3 regions of the Bradyrhizobium sp. USDA 4454 genome follow, and region 1 is predicted to be linked to each of the others. Evidence: predicted binding sites of a transcription regulator. Region 1 holds the regulator's gene; each other region holds the start of a gene.
What was found. Region 1 encodes LexA, which represses DNA repair genes until DNA is damaged. Its sites were predicted from a motif close to TGTTCNNNNTGTGTTCNG; they were not measured.
Positions count from the first base shown of each region.

Region 2: a site for LexA is predicted at 2,580-2,597, ahead of uvrA (excinuclease ABC subunit UvrA). Genes of this name have one in related genera too.
Region 3: a site for LexA is predicted at 2,709-2,726, ahead of ACVIW0_RS37280 (DNA recombination protein RmuC). Genes of this name have one in related genera too.

Region 1 covers NZ_JBTRCN010000001.1:3,858,649-3,864,045, reverse strand. Annotated here, with positions in the region: gene ACVIW0_RS18080 (HAD family hydrolase) at 1-510, shown strand, start outside; gene ACVIW0_RS18075 (molybdopterin molybdotransferase MoeA) at 536-1,747, shown strand; gene lexA (transcriptional repressor LexA) at 1,991-2,695, shown strand; gene ACVIW0_RS18065 (hypothetical protein) at 2,964-3,392, shown strand; gene ACVIW0_RS18060 (hypothetical protein) at 3,549-3,776, shown strand; gene ACVIW0_RS18055 (ComEC/Rec2 family competence protein) at 3,773-5,397, opposite strand, start outside.
Region 2 covers NZ_JBTRCN010000001.1:4,202,801-4,208,197, reverse strand. Annotated here, with positions in the region: gene uvrA (excinuclease ABC subunit UvrA) at 1-2,492, opposite strand, end outside; gene ACVIW0_RS19745 (outer membrane protein) at 2,750-3,409, opposite strand; gene ACVIW0_RS19740 (outer membrane protein) at 3,869-4,612, opposite strand; gene ACVIW0_RS19735 (single-stranded DNA-binding protein) at 5,062-5,397, shown strand, end outside.
Region 3 covers NZ_JBTRCN010000001.1:8,002,018-8,007,414, forward strand. Annotated here, with positions in the region: gene truA (tRNA pseudouridine(38-40) synthase TruA) at 160-900, opposite strand; gene fmt (methionyl-tRNA formyltransferase) at 900-1,835, opposite strand; gene def (peptide deformylase) at 2,060-2,587, opposite strand; gene ACVIW0_RS37280 (DNA recombination protein RmuC) at 2,758-3,978, shown strand; partial or broken gene ACVIW0_RS37285 (GIY-YIG nuclease family protein) at 4,065-4,362, shown strand; gene ACVIW0_RS37290 (AmpG family muropeptide MFS transporter) at 4,484-5,397, shown strand, end outside.

The DNA of each region.
Region 1 (5,397 bases):
TCACCTTCGGACCTCGCCACGCGCTTTGTCGTTGACGACAGCTTCAAGCATCACGAGATCGGCCGGATCGACGATGCCGCGTTCTTCGAAAACCTGCGCCGGACACTCGACATCGACCTCACGGACGCGCAGTTCCTCGAAGGCTGGAATTCTATCTTCGCCGGCGAGATGCCCGATATCGCTCCCCTGCTCGCGGCCGCGGCGAAGCGGATGCCGCTCTATGCATTCTCCAACACCAATCCGGCCCATGTCGCGCATTTCTCGGTTGTCCACGCCGATCTGCTGAGCCATTTCCGCACCGTGTTCCTGTCCTCGAGCATCGGCCATCGGAAACCCGACGCCGAGGCCTACGATCATGTGGTAAAAGCCATCGGCGTGCCGGCGTCGCGGATCCTGTTCTTCGACGATCTGGCTGCCAATATCGAAGGCGCGCGGGCGCGCGGCCTTCATGCGGTCCACGTGACATCGACGGATGACGTGGCAAGGGCGCTGACCGCGCTTGGGATTTGAACCCTGGACTTGAGGAGCTCCGAGCGTGGCCCTGATGCCGGTTGCCGATGCCCTGTCCGCCGTCCTTGCCGGCGCCGAACCGCTGCCCGAGGAGATGGTCGCGCTCGATGCCGCCTATCACCGCACCCTGGCGCGCGACCTCGCCGCGCGGCGCACCCAGCCGCCGCAGCCGATGTCGGCGATGGACGGCTATGCGGTGTGCGCCGCCGATGCGGCTGACCTGAAGGCACGGCTGAAGGTGATCGGCGAAGTCGCCGCCGGCCGGCCGTTCGAGCGCACGGTCGGCGCAGGCGAAGCGGTGCGGATCTTCACCGGCGGGGTGATCCCTGACGGCGCCGACGCCGTCATCATCCAGGAAGACACCGCCGTCGACGGCGACCACATCACGATCACCGAGCCAGCCGCCGTTGGACGGCATATCCGCCCCGCGGGGGTCGACTTCCGCGAGGGCGACGTGCTCCTCTCGGCCGGCAGCCGCCTCTCCGACCGGGCGCTGTCGCTGGCCGCCGCCATGAACCATCCGGAACTCGCCGTCCGCCGCCGTCCGAAGGTCGCGGTGCTGGCGACCGGCGACGAGCTGGTGATGCCGGGCTCGCAGCCCGGACCCGGCCAGATCGTCTATTCCAACGGCTATGCGCTGCGGGCGCTGGCCCGCGACGAAGGCGCCGAGACCGTCGATCTCGGGGTCGCCGCCGATACGGTTGCGGCCACCACGGCGGGGATCCGCCGGGCCCGCGATACCGGCGCCGACATCCTGATCACCACCGGCGGCGCCTCGGTCGGCGACCACGACCTGGTCAAGCAGTCGCTGGAGGCCGAGGGCGTCGCGATGGCGTTCTGGCGGATCGCGATGCGGCCCGGCAAGCCGATGATGCACGGCCGGCTCGGGGCGATGCGGGTGATCGGCCTGCCCGGCAATCCGGTGTCGTCCTATGTCTGCGCCTTCCTGTTTCTGGTGCCGTTGATTCGGGCATTGAGCGGCCGAACAGCGATTCATCATCGCCGCGCGAGGGCCGTGCTCGGCCGCAACCTCGCCGCCAACGACCAGCGCGAGGACTATCTGCGCGCGCGTCTCGAGGCGCGCGACGACGGCACGCTGATCGCAACGCCCGTGATGCAGCAGGATTCCTCGCTGCTCGGGAATCTCGCTGCGGCACGGGCACTTCTCGTGCGTCCGCCGTTCGCGCCCGCGACTGCCACAGGCAGCGAGTGCGAGATCCTGATGCTGCCCGAATAGGATTTTCTCACCGCGCCGATCGGGCGCCGCCGGGCGCGTTCACCTGAAATTAAGTGGTTGCGGAACACATATCGAACATATAGTGTCCGTTCATGATTTGTTTCGAGTACTGGTGTCTACAATCGGGAGGCGGCCCGGGAGCGCTTGCAACAAGCACCAAGCTCCCCTGGTCAGGCCCGGCCTGCAGGCCCCACTGAAGAGTCTCGGAATCGAACGACGCTATCAACCGGGGGAATACTCGAGATGCTCACGCGCAAACAGTACGAACTTCTGCGTTTCATCAATGAACGTCTGAAAGAGGCCGGCGTCCCGCCCTCATTCGACGAGATGAAAGATGCGCTCGACCTGCGCTCGAAGTCCGGTATCCACCGCCTGATCACTGCGCTGGAGGAGCGTGGCTTCATCCGCCGCCTGCCCAACCGCGCCCGCGCCATCGAAGTCATCAAGCTGCCTGAGCTGTCGGCCGGGGGCGGCAACGGCCGCCGCGGCTTCACCCCGAGCGTCATCGAAGGCACCCTCGGCAAGCGCACTTCTACGCCGCCGGTCGCCGAGGATGACGGCAATCGTCCGGTCGCGGTCCCTGTGATGGGCCGGATCGCCGCCGGTACCCCGATCGAGGCGCTGCAGACCCGCAGCCACACCATCAGCGTACCGCCCGACATGCTCGGCTCCGGCGAGCATTATGCGCTGGAGGTGCGCGGCGACTCGATGGTCGATGCCGGCATCCTCGACGGCGATATGGCGCTGATCCAGCGCAACGACGTCGCCAATACCGGCGACATCGTGGTGGCGCTGATCGACGAGGAGGAAGCCACCCTGAAGCGCTTCCGCCGCCGCGGCGCATCGATCGCGCTGGAGCCCGCCAACACCGCCTATGAAGTGCGCATCCTGCCTCCGAACCGGGTCCGCATCCAGGGCAAGCTGATCGGGCTCTACCGCAAGTACTAAGCTGCAAATACTTGATTGCAAATACTTGCGGCGGCGAGGAACGAGCGTCACATCGGATCGTTCCTTGCAAGATAGCGCAGCATGCGGTCTGCCCGATGCGCTCCGATACCTCTCGCGCAGTGTCGCGTGTTTGTGATTGAGGCGGTCGCGGGCGAGTCGTACAATCGCCCAGAAACGAGCTGACACTCGTTCGCTATCGTCCACTCTGGTAGAGGCCCATGCCTCAAAGAGAGGCACGGGTCGCTACCTCCATTTGAGGAGCCATCCGATGTGTGACTATAGTCTGCACGCCGTGGCATCGCGCCCCGCCATTGTCGGAGAGACGCTGATCACCACGACCTTCCGCGGCACGTCGACCCGCGGCTTTGCGTCGGAGAACGATCCGACTGTCGCGGTCTGCATGCTGCCGGGCACCGAGCTCGCTTTCGCCGAGAACGTTCGCTATGACAGCCGCTGGATCTGGACCAAGACGCTGAACTATCGCGTCGGCGTGTTCAACGAAGTCGAGCCCGACGTGCCCGATCGTCATCATGACGCGGTCGAATTCCCCGACGGCAGCCACGTGTTGGTGACCCAGCTCGTCGAGGGACAACGCGTCAGCGTGCTGCAATTGCCGGCACTGCATCCGCCGGTCACGCAGAAGCCGAAGGTCGTGGAGCGGCGGCCCTCCGCATTTACGTCGCTGTTTTTGGGTTGAACGCATCGTCGCCGCCGGATGACCGAGCGGCGAGTGACCGAAAGGATTTCGAGCGACCCCGGACACCGGTTCCGGGGCGCGGCGGGAGATTTGCGTCGGCGGCCACCTTGGCGCATCATCGGGCGCAGAGGATGTGCGCTCACGGAAACCTGCTCGGTGGTCGATAAGGTCACATGGCAAAAGGCTGGACGCGTCACGGAGCCGGGCCGCTACATGTTCCGGTTCGGCTGGTTGACGGTGACGGCTGATGACCTGAAGGTCTGGGAGCAGTTTCCCGAGGCGTCCTTCACCCTCGTCAAGAAGCCCGACGCCGGCCCCGATTCCGACGAATACCATCTCGGCCTGTTCGAATTGCCGGCCAGCCCCTCGCCGGACCACGGCTAATCCTCCCCCTGCACATCGCTCTCCGCCGGCGTGGCGTCGACGGCCGGCCGTGGCGCGGCGGCGGGGGCGCGGAGCGTCGTCTCGGCATCGCCGTCGCCGGGAACCGCCGGCGACCACGGCCGGTCGATCCCGCCGGGCTTGACCGCATCGATGGCGTAGCCGTCACGGGTCCGCCGCAGCGCCAGCGCGCCGTGACGCCGCAACCGCTCGACGTCGACCACCGAGGCCGCGCAGCCATGCGGCGCCGGCCGGGCGGTGACGATCAGCGCCGCGCGCTCGCAATCATCCGCCAGCGCCTCCGGCCGGCTCGCCAGCGCAACGAAGGCATCGCCGGGCCCTTGCGTCACGCAGCCGCTCGGATCGCAGGAGACGCCCTCGCCGAGCGATGCATCGGTGGCCGCCCGCGCATCGGCGTCCGCCGCCAGCCACTCCTTCACCAAAAAGGCATCCTTGGCGCTATGCATCAGGTGCAACCGCCCGTCGCCGCCGCGGACCGCGACGTTGCGGCCATCGGCGGAAATCAGCACGTCCGGCTGCGGCACCCTGAGCGCCCAGATCGACGCCACGACCAACAGCACCGCGCCCGACCAGCGCAGCGGCGTGCGCAGCAGCCCGAGCAGGATGAGGCCCGCGCTGGCGGCGATCAGCGGCCCGATCCCGAACGCCGCCATCCGGCCGACCGCACCAGGCAGCGCGGCGACCCATTGCGTCACGAGGATCATCCAGTCGATGCCAAAGCCCATGATCGCCCAGAACACGCCGTCGAAGCCGAACGGCATGGCGACGAGTCCGAGCAGGCCGGCCGGCATCACGACCGCCGACACGACAGGCATTGCCGCGAGGTTCGCGAGCAGCCCGTACGGCGTCACGCGATGGAAATGGAACGCGGCGTAGGGCGTCGTCGCCAGCCCTGCCACAAGGGAAGCCAGCATCAGCATCGTGAGCTCACGCCCGCCCCACAGCGCAACCCGCGCGGTCGCCGAATGATCGGGCGAGGCCAGCAGGTTCGGCAGCCCGATCTGCACCAGCGCGACCAGCCCGAGCGTCGCCGCGAACGACATCTGGAAACTCGGATGCACCAGCGCCTCCGGCGCGATCGCCAGCACGATCAGCGCCGCCACCGCCAGCGTGCGGAAGGTGATCGCGCGGCGGTCGACCATGACAGCGATCAGCACCACGGCCGTCATGAAAAACGATCGCTGCGTCGCGACTTCCGCTCCCGACAGCAGCAGATAGAACGCCGCGGCGACCAGCGCGGCCGCCGCCGCCCATTTCTTGATCGGGTATCCCGCCGTCAGCGCCGGAAACAGCGCCAGCAGCGCGCGCACCGTAAAGAACACGACACCCGCGACCACGGCCATGTGATAGCCGGAAATCGACAGCACATGGCCGAGCCCGGAGATGAACATCGCATCGTTGACCGGCGTCGTGATCGCGTCGCGCCGGCCGGTCAGCAATGCGGTTGCGATCGCGCGCTGATCGCCGTCGAGCGTGGTGCGGATGCGCGCGTCGATGGCGTCGCGCAGGGCCTGCATGAAGGCGGCGTAGCGCAGCGCAAGACCGCCGGCCGCCGGCGGCTCTCCGGTCTTGACCGCGCCCATCGCGAAGCCGGAGGCGCCGA
Region 2 (5,397 bases), 340 kb from region 1:
ACCGTCATGTCGAGCACGTCGGCGATGCTCTTGCCCTTGAACAGCACCTCCAGGGTCTCGCGGTTGTAGCGCTTGCCCTTGCAGGTGTCGCAGGTGACGTAGACGTCGGGCAGGAAGTGCATCTCGATCTTGATGACGCCGTCGCCCTGGCAGGCCTCGCAGCGGCCGCCCTTGACGTTGAAGGAGAAGCGCCCGGGCTCGTAGCCGCGCGCCTTCGCCTCCGGCAGGCCGGCGAACCATTCGCGGATCGGCGTGAAGGCGCCGGTATAGGTCGCGGGATTCGAGCGCGGGGTGCGGCCGATCGGCGACTGGTCGATGTCGATGATCTTGTCGATGTGCTCCAAGCCCTCGATGCGATCGTGTGGCGCCGCGCCCTCGCTGGCGTTGTTCAGCTTGCGCGCGATCGACTTGTACAGCGTGTCGATCAAGAGCGTCGACTTGCCGCCGCCGGAGACGCCCGTCACGCAGGTGAACAGGCCGAGCGGGATCTCGGCCGAGACGTTCTTGAGATTGTTGCCGCGGGCGTTGACGACCTTGATGGTGCGGCGGTGGTTCGGCGGCCGCCGGTCGGGCACCGGCACCGACAGCTCGCCGGTGAGGTATTTGCCGGTCAGCGATTTCGGGTTGCGCATGATCTGGTCAGGCGTGCCTTCGGCGACGATGTGGCCGCCATGCATGCCGGCGCCGGGGCCGATATCCAGCACGTGATCCGCCAGGCGAATGGCGTCCTCGTCATGCTCGACCACGACCACGGTGTTGCCGAGGTCGCGGAGTCGCTTCAGGGTGTCGAGCAGCCGGGCATTGTCGCGCTGGTGCAGGCCGATCGACGGCTCGTCCAGCACGTAGAGCACGCCCGTCAGCCCCGAGCCGATCTGCGAGGCGAGGCGGATGCGCTGGCTCTCGCCGCCGGAGAGCGTGCCGGACGAACGCGACAGCGTCAGGTAATTCAGGCCGACATCGAGCAGGAAGGTCAGGCGCTCGCGGATCTCCTTTAGGATCCGTGCCGCGATCTCGTTCTGCTGCGCGTTGAGCGCTTCCGGCACGGTCTCGAACCACTCGCCGGCGCGCTTCACCGAGAGCTCGGAGATCTCGCCGATATGCTTGCCGCCGATCTTGACGCACAGCGCCTCCGGCTTCAGGCGGTAGCCGTGGCAACCCTCGCAGGGCACGTCGGAGAAATACTTGCCGAGCTCCTCGCGCGCCCACTCGCTCTCGGTCTCGCGGTAGCGGCGGTCGATGTTTGTGACGACGCCCTCGAACGGCTTCTTGGTGTCGTAGGAGCGGACGCCGTCCTCATAGGAGAACTTGATCTCGTCGTCGCCGGAGCCGTGCAGCAGCGCGTTCTGGACCTTCTTGGTCAGGTCCTTCCATTTGGTGTCGAGCGTGAACTTGTAGTGCTTGCCGAGCGCGGTCAGGGTCTGGATGTAATAGGGCGAGGATGATTTCGCCCAGGGCGCGATCGCGCCCTTGCGCAGGGTCAGCTCCTTGTCAGGGATGACCAAATCCTCGTCGATGTGCTGCTCGACGCCGAGGCCGCCGCAGGCCGGGCACGCGCCATAGGGGTTGTTGAACGAGAACAGGCGCGGCTCGATCTCGGGGATCGTGAAGCCGGACACCGGGCAGGCGAATTTTTCCGAGAACAGGATGCGCTCGGGGCCGCTCTTATCGTGGATTTTTGCCGTTTTCTTTTTGTCTTCTTTCTTCTCGTCCTGCGCAGCCGCGGCGGGCGCGTCGGCGTATTCGATCACAGCCAAGCCCTCGGCGAGCTTCAGCGCGGTCTCGAAGCTCTCAGCGAGGCGCTGGGCGAGGTCGGGGCGCACCACGATGCGGTCGACCACGACGTCGATGTCGTGCGGGAATTTCTTGTCGAGGCTGGGGGCTTCCGACAGCTCGTAGAAGGTGCCGTCGATCTTGACGCGCTGAAAGCCCTTCTTGAGATACTCGGCGAGCTCCTTCTTGTATTCGCCCTTGCGGCCGCGCACGACCGGCGCCAGCAGATAGAGGCGGGTGCCTTCCGGCAGTGCCAGCACGCGGTCGACCATCTGCGAGACGATCTGGCTCTCGATCGGCAGGCCGGTGGCGGGCGAATAGGGCACGCCGACGCGCGCCCACAACAGGCGCATGTAATCGTAGATCTCGGTGACGGTGCCGACGGTGGAGCGCGGGTTCTTCGAGGTGGTCTTCTGTTCGATCGAGATCGCCGGCGACAGGCCGTCGATCTGGTCGACATCCGGCTTCTGCATCATCTCCAGGAACTGGCGCGCATAGGCCGACAGCGATTCGACGTAGCGGCGCTGACCCTCGGCGTAGATGGTGTCGAATGCGAGCGACGACTTGCCGGAACCGGACAGGCCGGTGAACACCACGAGCTTGTCGCGCGGAATCTCAACGTCGATGTTCTTCAGATTGTGTTCGCGCGCACCGCGGATCGTGATGGCGCGCGATGAGGAGCCCGCGTTCTGTTGGCGCTTCGCCTTGAGCACTTCATCCATAGCGACAATTCCGGGCGCATGATCGGGCGCCTTTTGGGCGCGCATCGCCGGTGATGCCGGGAGCCTGCGCCGATGGGGTGTGAAGACTGGAACGTAGGAAGAACAGCGGACAATTTCCAGTGCTGAATAGTGGCCATCAACGGATAGTTTGCCGGATGGCAGCAGCCGTCAGCAGGACCGGTTCCGAAATGCAAAAAAGGCCGGCGCGAGGCCGGCCTTTCCGTGCGATCCGACGCTGGATCCGCCTGGTCCGTTGCTCAGTACTTGGCGACGATCGGGCCGCCGAAGTGATAGTTCACGCCGAACTGCACGGTGTGCAGGTTGATGTCGGGCGAGGGAATGCCGAAGTAGGTTTCGCCGCCGAGGCTGCGATACAGGTACTCGCCCTTGATCGACCATTGCGGCGCGATGAACGCCTCGATGCCGGCGCCGACCGTCCAGCCGGAGTGGAAGTTGCTCTGCGAGACGCTGACGCCGCCCGCGCTGAGGGAGAGCTTGTTGTCGGCCCAGGCGTAGCCGCCGGTGCCGTAGAACAGCACCTTGTCGACTGCGAAGCCGAGGCGGCCGCGCACGGTGCCGAGCGCGTCGATCTTGCTCGTCGCGGTGATGCCGAACGCGGTAGCGGAGGCATTGACGTCAGCCCAGGCACCGTCGGCCTCGAGGCCATACACGATGTTGCCGGCCTGCCAGTTGTAGCCGATGGTGCCGCCGCCGAAGCCGCCTTCCATCTTCGGGTTGCCGGAATCTTCGCTGGCGTAGCCGCCGAAGCCGCCGATGTAGAAGCCGGTCCAGTTGGTGATCGCGACCGGCGGCGGAGCCTTCACGTAGGGCGCGCGAGCCGCCATGTCAGCCGCCATGGCCGGTGCAATTGCGCTGAGGGCAAACATGCTGGCCGACGCCAGCAAAACATTCCTGATTTTCAAAGTCCCAGTCCCATTTTCTTGTTGTCCCCTCAAACATTGAAGGGAGCGTCACGGCAGTGTCGCGTGACGATCACGTGTTTTTACATGGAAACCTTGGAAGTTGTGTATCCATGAAACCACAATGCACGGAAAACGAGTGCATGAGGTGCGCACGTACCAGTAAGGGAGTTGGCGCGAGGCTGGCCGCTGTTTCCATACGGAGGCACGGCAGGGCCCGCCCGGACGTTGTAGCCGATCACGCCGCCGATGAAGCCGCCGCCGATGGTGTAGCTTTGCGTGCCGATCACGGCCGCATTGTTCGGGCGCTGAGATAGGTCTCGCTGCTGGTGCCCCAGCCGCCGCCCTGGGCGCCGAGATAGAAGCCGGTCTAGCTGGTCATGGGCGTGGCAACCGCCGGCTAAACAAAAGGCCGGCGCAGGGCCGGCCTTTCGCCTGGATCAAATCCGCGCGCGATCAGTAGCGCGCAACGACCGGGCCGCCCCACTTGTAGTTCACGCGGACGGTGACGAGGTCGACGTCCTGGCGGTCGCGGATGCTGCTGAACAGCGCGCCGGTCGGGGTGGTGAGGTTGTAGGTCTTGTCCTGCATGAACAGGTGGTCGTACTCGATGCCAGCGGTCCAGTTCGGCGCGAAGCCGACTTCGATGCCGGCGCCGATGGTGCCGCCCCAGCGGGTGTCGCTGGCGCTGCCGACGAGCAAGCCGGTCGGCGTGAAGTAGGTGTTGAAGCGGTTGTCGGTCAGCGCGGCGCCGCCCTTGGCGTAAAGCAGGACATTGTTGACGGCGTAGCCGATCTGGCCGGTGAAGAGGCCGAATGCGTCGATCTTGGTCTGGTTGGTGAACAGGCCCGGGAAGATCGCGCTGTTGTTGCTGCCCTTCAGGTCGGCCCAGTCGCCCTGCGCTTCGAGGCCGAACACCCAGGTGCCGGCCTGCCAGCGATAGCCAATCTGACCGCCGGCGACGCCGCCGGTCGCATCATGGCAGCCATCCGATCCGATGAAGATGCCGGCGGGGACCTGGTCCCAGCAATTGTGGCTCGAGCCCCAGCCGCCGTTGGCGCCGATGTAGAAGCCGCTCCAGTCATAGACGGCAGCGATCACCGGCGGCGCCTTGGTGTAGGGGCGTGCCGCCAGATCGGCAGCCGCGGCCGGCGCAGCAAACGCAACCAGAGCAACCGTCCCGAGCAAAAACTTCTTCATTGCAAAACTCCCCGGCTTCCCGATCGGCTTCCAAATGGGTCCCAAAGCCGACCTCAGACGCGAGCGCCCGTCTGATGGCTGACAGCTATACGCCGATTCAACCGGAAAGGCCGTCTCCCAAAAGTCACACTCGCGGAAGAAGTGCGGCGAGAATAAGATGCTGATCTATTTATTGATTTTCTAACGTCGTGGCGCAGCCTGGCGGCTGAAAGCCAAATCGACTGCCGCATCCTTGCCTCGGCCCGCATCTACGGTTGGTTGTAGCGAACAAAACTGGAACATTTCCGGCCGGGATGCTATATCTGATTATCGTGGATAACCGCGCGAGGGCGAAGGCGCCAAGCCGCCACCGGCGTATAGGGTCATCCACGACGCCTGCAATGTAAGTGGCGAAGGTTGAGAGTGGTGGCCGATGTCCGGACGCCCGGTTTTTGAGTGGAGATGATGCGATGGCAGGAAGCGTGAACAAGGTGATCCTGGTTGGAAACCTCGGCAAGGATCCGGAGATCCGGCGGACCCAGGACGGTCGTCCGATCGCCAATCTGTCGATCGCCACCTCGGAAACCTGGCGCGACAAGGGCACCGGCGAGCGCAAGGAAAAGACCGAGTGGCACCGCGTCGTGATCTTCAACGAGGGCCTCTGCAAGGTCGCCGAGCAGTACCTGAAGAAGGGCGCCAAGGTGTACATCGAGGGCCAGTTGCAGACCCGCAAATGGACCGACCAGAGCGGCGTCGAGAAGTACTCGACCGAAGTCGTGCTGCAGGGCTTCAACTCCAACCTCACC
Region 3 (5,397 bases), 4.1 Mb from region 1:
CACAGTAGGGATTGGGGCCGCCAGCAACCCACCGTACCAGGTACAGCGTGGTATTTCGGGTCGACTTACGACCGTAGGATGGGTGGAGCGATACCCATCGCATCCGTGGCAAGGTGATCGGTATCGCTTCGCTCCACCCATCCTAAGAGATCTACGAGATCATTCGTAATCCACCCGCATCAGATAGAGCCCGTCCGGCGGCGCCACCGGGCCGCAGGCGGCGCGGTTGCGGGCGGCGAGTGCGCCAGAGAGATCGTCCGCGCTCCAGCGGCCCTCGCCGACCCAGACCAGCGAGCCGACCATCGAGCGCACCTGGCTGTGCAGGAACGAGCGCGCCGAGGTCACGATGTTAACGGCATTGCCGTCGCGCGTGACGTCGAGCTGATCGAGCGTCTTCTCCGGCGATTTGGCTTGGCACTCGGTGTCGCGGAAGGTGGTGAAATCATGCTTGCCGAGCAGGCGCTGCGCGGCCGCGTGCATCGCATCCGCATCGAGCGCGCGCGGCACGCGCCAGACCCTGCCGATGTCGAGCGCGAGGTTCGCGCGGGTGTTGGTGATGCGATAGAGATAGTGCCGCCTGGTCGCCGAGAACCGCGCCTCGAAATCGTCGGGCACGATATCGGCCGCGTGCACGGCGATCGGATGGGGACGCAGATGCGCGTTCAGCCCGTCGCGAAAGCGGCCGGGCGGAAAATGTTTCGCAATGTCGCAATGCGCGACCTGGCCGCGCGCATGCACGCCGGCATCGGTCCGCCCGGCGCCATGGACCCGCACGTCCTCGCCGCAGATCGCCTTGACCGCCGCCTCCAGCGCACCCTGCACGGTCGGCGCGGTGTCCTGGATCTGCCAGCCGGAGAACGGCGTGCCGTCATATTCGATGATGAGCTTGTAGCGGGGCATCAGCTGAGCCGCGCGGGCGGCTTCAGCGGCGTGCCGCGCAAAAAGTCCGCTGCCTTGGTCGGCGTCTTGCCGGCGCGCTGCAATTCGAGGATCCGGACCGCGCCGGCGCCGCAGGCGATCGCGAAATTGTCGTCGAGCACATCGCCCGGTTGGCCCGAACCTTTGGCCAGCTCACAGCGCAGGATCTTCAGCCGCACGGGCTCGCCTTCGCCTGAAAGTTCGCACCAGGCGCCGGGGAATGGCGACAGCCCATGAATGTGCCGCAGCACCGCGTGCGCCGGCTGGGTCCAGTCGATCCGCGCCTCGGCCTTTTCGATCTTGCCGGCGTAGGTGACGCCGTCCGCGCTTTGCTTGGTCAACTGCAACCCGCCGCGCTCGAGCCCGGCCATCGCGCGCACCATCAGATCGGCGCCGAGCGGCGCCAACGCGTCGTGCAGGTCGGACGCCGTCATGCTGTCCGTGATCGGCAACCGTTCGGCCATCGCGACGTCGCCGGTGTCGAGGCCGACATCCATCTTCATCACCATCACGCCGCTTTCGGCGTCGCCGGCCATGATGGCTCGGTTGATCGGCGCGGCGCCGCGCCAGCGCGGCAGCAGCGAAGCGTGCAGGTTGAAGCAGCCGAGTTTCGGCGCGTCGAGAATCGCCTGCGGCAGGATCATGCCATAGGCGACGACGACGGCGGCGTCCGCCTCGTGGGCGCGAAACTCCGCGAGCGCTTCGTCTGTCTTCAGCGTCTTCGGCGTCAGCACGGGAATGCCGAGACGGCGCGCCTCCTGCTCGACCGGCGTCGGCTGCAATTGCAGGCCGCGCCGTCCGCCCGGCTTCGGCGCGCGGGTGTAGACGGCTGCGACCTCATGGCCATGGGCCACGAGCTCCAGGAGCGTCGGCACCGCGAAATCGGGCGTGCCCATGAAGATCAGGCGAAGAGGCATGACGAGAACTCGGTCTGTTCCTTCCCTTGTGGGGAGAGGAATCGCATATGAAGCGCGCGGGTCTTTCCGCGAATTCGGTTGGCCTCTCCCGCTTGCGGCGGAGGCCGGATCGCATCGAAGATGCGATCCGGATGGGGGCTATCTCAGCGATACGACTCGTGGAAAGACCCCCACCCAAACCCTCCGCCGCAAGCGGGAGAGGGAGTCAAGTCCCGATGGCGATCCTACTCCGCCGCGCGCTTGGCGGCCTTCTCGAATTTCTTGAAGACGCGGTCGCGCTTCAGCTTCGACAGATAGTCCACGAACAGCACGCCGTTGAGATGGTCGATCTCGTGCTGGATGCAGGTGGCGTAGAGGCCCTCGGCATCCTCCTCATGCAGCTTGCCGTCGAGGTCGGTGAAGCGCAGGCGCACCCGCGCCGGACGCTCGACCTCCTCGTAATATTCGGGGATCGACAGGCAGCCCTCTTCGTAGACCGATAGCTCGTCCGAGTGCGAGATGATCTCCGGATTGATGAACACCCGCGGCTGCGGCGTGGTCTCGCCGTTCTCGTCGCGCTTGGCGAGGTCCATGGTGATCAGCCGCAGAGGTTGCGCGACCTGGATCGCCGCGAGCCCGATGCCGGGTGCGTCGTACATGGTCTCGAGCATGTCGTCGGCGAGCTTGCGGATCTCCGGCGTCACCTTCTCGATCGGTTTCGACACCAGCCGCAACTGCTTGTCCGGCAGGATGATGATTTCTCGTAATGCCATGGCGGCGATTTAAGCCGCGGGCCTGATGCGGTCAATGCGCTTAGGAACCCGTTAGGAGAACGTTAACCACGTTTCTTTACTGCGGATTAACCAAGAAAATCAGGGAAGCACTGACCATAAATGTTCCCTCTTCGTTCGCATCCGGCCGCGAATCGGCTACAACGGCCGGCATGAACGAGATTCTGCTCATGATTGGCGACCTTCCGGTCCGTGTCTCCAACGCGCTGATCGGCCTTGGCGCGCTGGCGCTGATCCTGCTGTTCGCGATCGCCGTGGTGATCGCCCGCGCCAGCCGGCGCGGCGCGGAACTGGCGATGGCCCAGGCCATCCGCGCCGACGAGCTGGAGGAGCGGCTGGCCGACATGCTGCGGGCCCAGAGCGAATCCTCCGGTCGGGTCGACGCCAAGGTTGATGCCTTCGCGCAGGCGCTGGCCGGCCGCCAGGCCGAGATGGCCCGCGCCGTCAACGAGCGGCTGGACTCGGTCACCCACCGGGTCGGCCAGTCGATGGAACAATCGACCCGCAACACCATGGATTCGCTGCGCGTGCTGCACGAGCGGCTCGGCATCATCGATCACGCCCACAAGAACCTCAACGAGCTCACCACCCAGGTCACGACCTTGCGCGATGTGCTCGCCAACAAGCAGTCGCGCGGCGCGTTCGGCCAGGCGCGGATGGAGGCGATCGTCCAGGACGGCATGCCGAAGGGCTCGTTCGAGTTCCAGTACACGCTGTCGTCAGGCAAGCGACCGGATTGCGTGGTATTCCTGCCCGACCAGCGCCCGCTCTGCATCGACGCGAAATTTCCGCTGGAAGCGATGACCGCGCTGCACGATGCGCGCAGCGACGAGGAACGCAAATTCGCGAGCCAGCGGCTGCGCGCCGACGTGCTGAAGCATGTCAGCGACATCGCGGAGAAATACCTGATCCCGGGCGAGACCCAGGACACCGCGCTGATGTTCGTGCCGTCGGAATCGGTCTATGCCGAAATCCATGACGGTTTCGACGATGTGGTCCAGAAGGCCTATCGCGCCCGCGTCGTGCTGGTGTCGCCTTCGCTGTTGATGCTGGCGATCCAGGTGATGCAGCAGATCCTGAAGGACGCCCGCATCCGCGACGCCGCCGACCAGATCCGCAACGAGGTGATGCACCTTGGTGATGATCTCGGCCGGCTGCGCGAGCGCGTGCTCAAGCTGCAAAATCACTTCGGCCAGGTGAATGAGGACGTCAGGCAGATCCTGATCTCCGCCGACAAGATCGAGAAGCGCGCCGGCCGCATCGAGGAACTCGACTTCAGCAAGGCCGAGACCCCGATCGAGGTGCCGCGTTTCGTCAAGCCCGCCGCCACCGACCTATTCCCCGCCCCGCGCAAGCTGCAGGCGGGGGAGTGATTGTTGGCTTTGTTTGACGGACTCGCGCCACCCGATCGGTGTCATCGCCCGGCTTGACCGGGCGATCCAGTCCCAGAGGCGGCAGTTTGGGGCCACGCAGCTACTACGTCTACATCCTCGCCAGCCACATCGGCGGCACGCTCTATATCGGTGTGACAAATGACCTCATTCGCCGCGTGGGCGAGCACAAGCTGAAACTCATCAAGAGCTTCACCGAGAAATACGATGTGGTGAAGCTTGTCTACTTCGAGCAGTTCGATGATCCTGAGAACGCGATCAAGCGCGAGAAGCGGTTGAAGAAGTGGAATCGAGCCTGGAAGGTTCGTCTGATCGAAGAACAATCCAAATTGGGAAGACTTGTATCCGGGAATTGCAGGTGTCTAACTGTGCGTCATGCCCCGCGAAGGCGGGGCATCCAGTACGCCGGGACGACGGTGGCTGGACGGAATCGTCACGGAGTACTGGATCGTCCGCCTTCGCGGACGATGACCTCACGATGGGATAGATGACCGCCCCCGACGCCACAGCCATGCCGGAAAAAACCACCCCCGCCGCCACTTCCTGGCGCGACAGTTTTGCGGTGTACTTGCAGCCGCGGGTGCTGATCGTGTTGCTGCTCGGCTTCTCCTCGGGCCTGCCGCTGGCGCTGTCGGGCTCGACGCTGCAGGTGTGGATGAAGGAGGCCGGGGTCGATCTCGGCACCATCGGGCTGCTGGCGCTGATCGGCACGCCCTACACGCTGAAGTTCCTCTGGGCGCCGCTGGTCGACGCGCTGCACGTGCCACTGTTCACGCAGATGTTCGGCCGCCGCCGCGGCTGGCTGCTGTTCTCGCAGCTGCTGCTGATCGCGACGATCCTGCTGCTGGCGGTGGCCGATCCGGCGCGATCGCCGTGGTTCGCGGCGTTTGCCGCGCTATTGGTCGCAACGGCGTCGTCGACGCAGGACATCGTGGTCGATGCCTTCCGCGTCGAAAGCCTGCCGGAGAGCGAGCAGGCCGCCGGCATGGCATCCTATGTCGCGGCCTACCGCATCGGCATGCTGGTCTCGACCGCGGGCGCGCTGTTCATCGTCAGCGGCTTTGAGGCCGCAGGCCTCGCGCGGCCATCGGCGTGGATGTGGGGCTATGTGGTGATGGCCGCGCTGGTGGTGATCGGCATCGTCACCGCGCTTGCGGCGACCGAGCCGGCGCAGTCGAAAGGCGCCGAGGCCGCCACGCACGCGCAGAACGCCGCCGAACGGGTGTTTCACGCGGCGCTTGGCGCGTTCTCCGAGTTCCTCAGCCGCAAGGACGCACTTGCGGCGCTCGCCTTTGTGGTGCTGTTCAAGTTCACCGACGCGTTCTCAGGCACCATGACCGCGCCGTTCGTGATCGACATCGGCTTCTCCAAGGTCGATTACGCGGCGATCGTGAAGGGCGT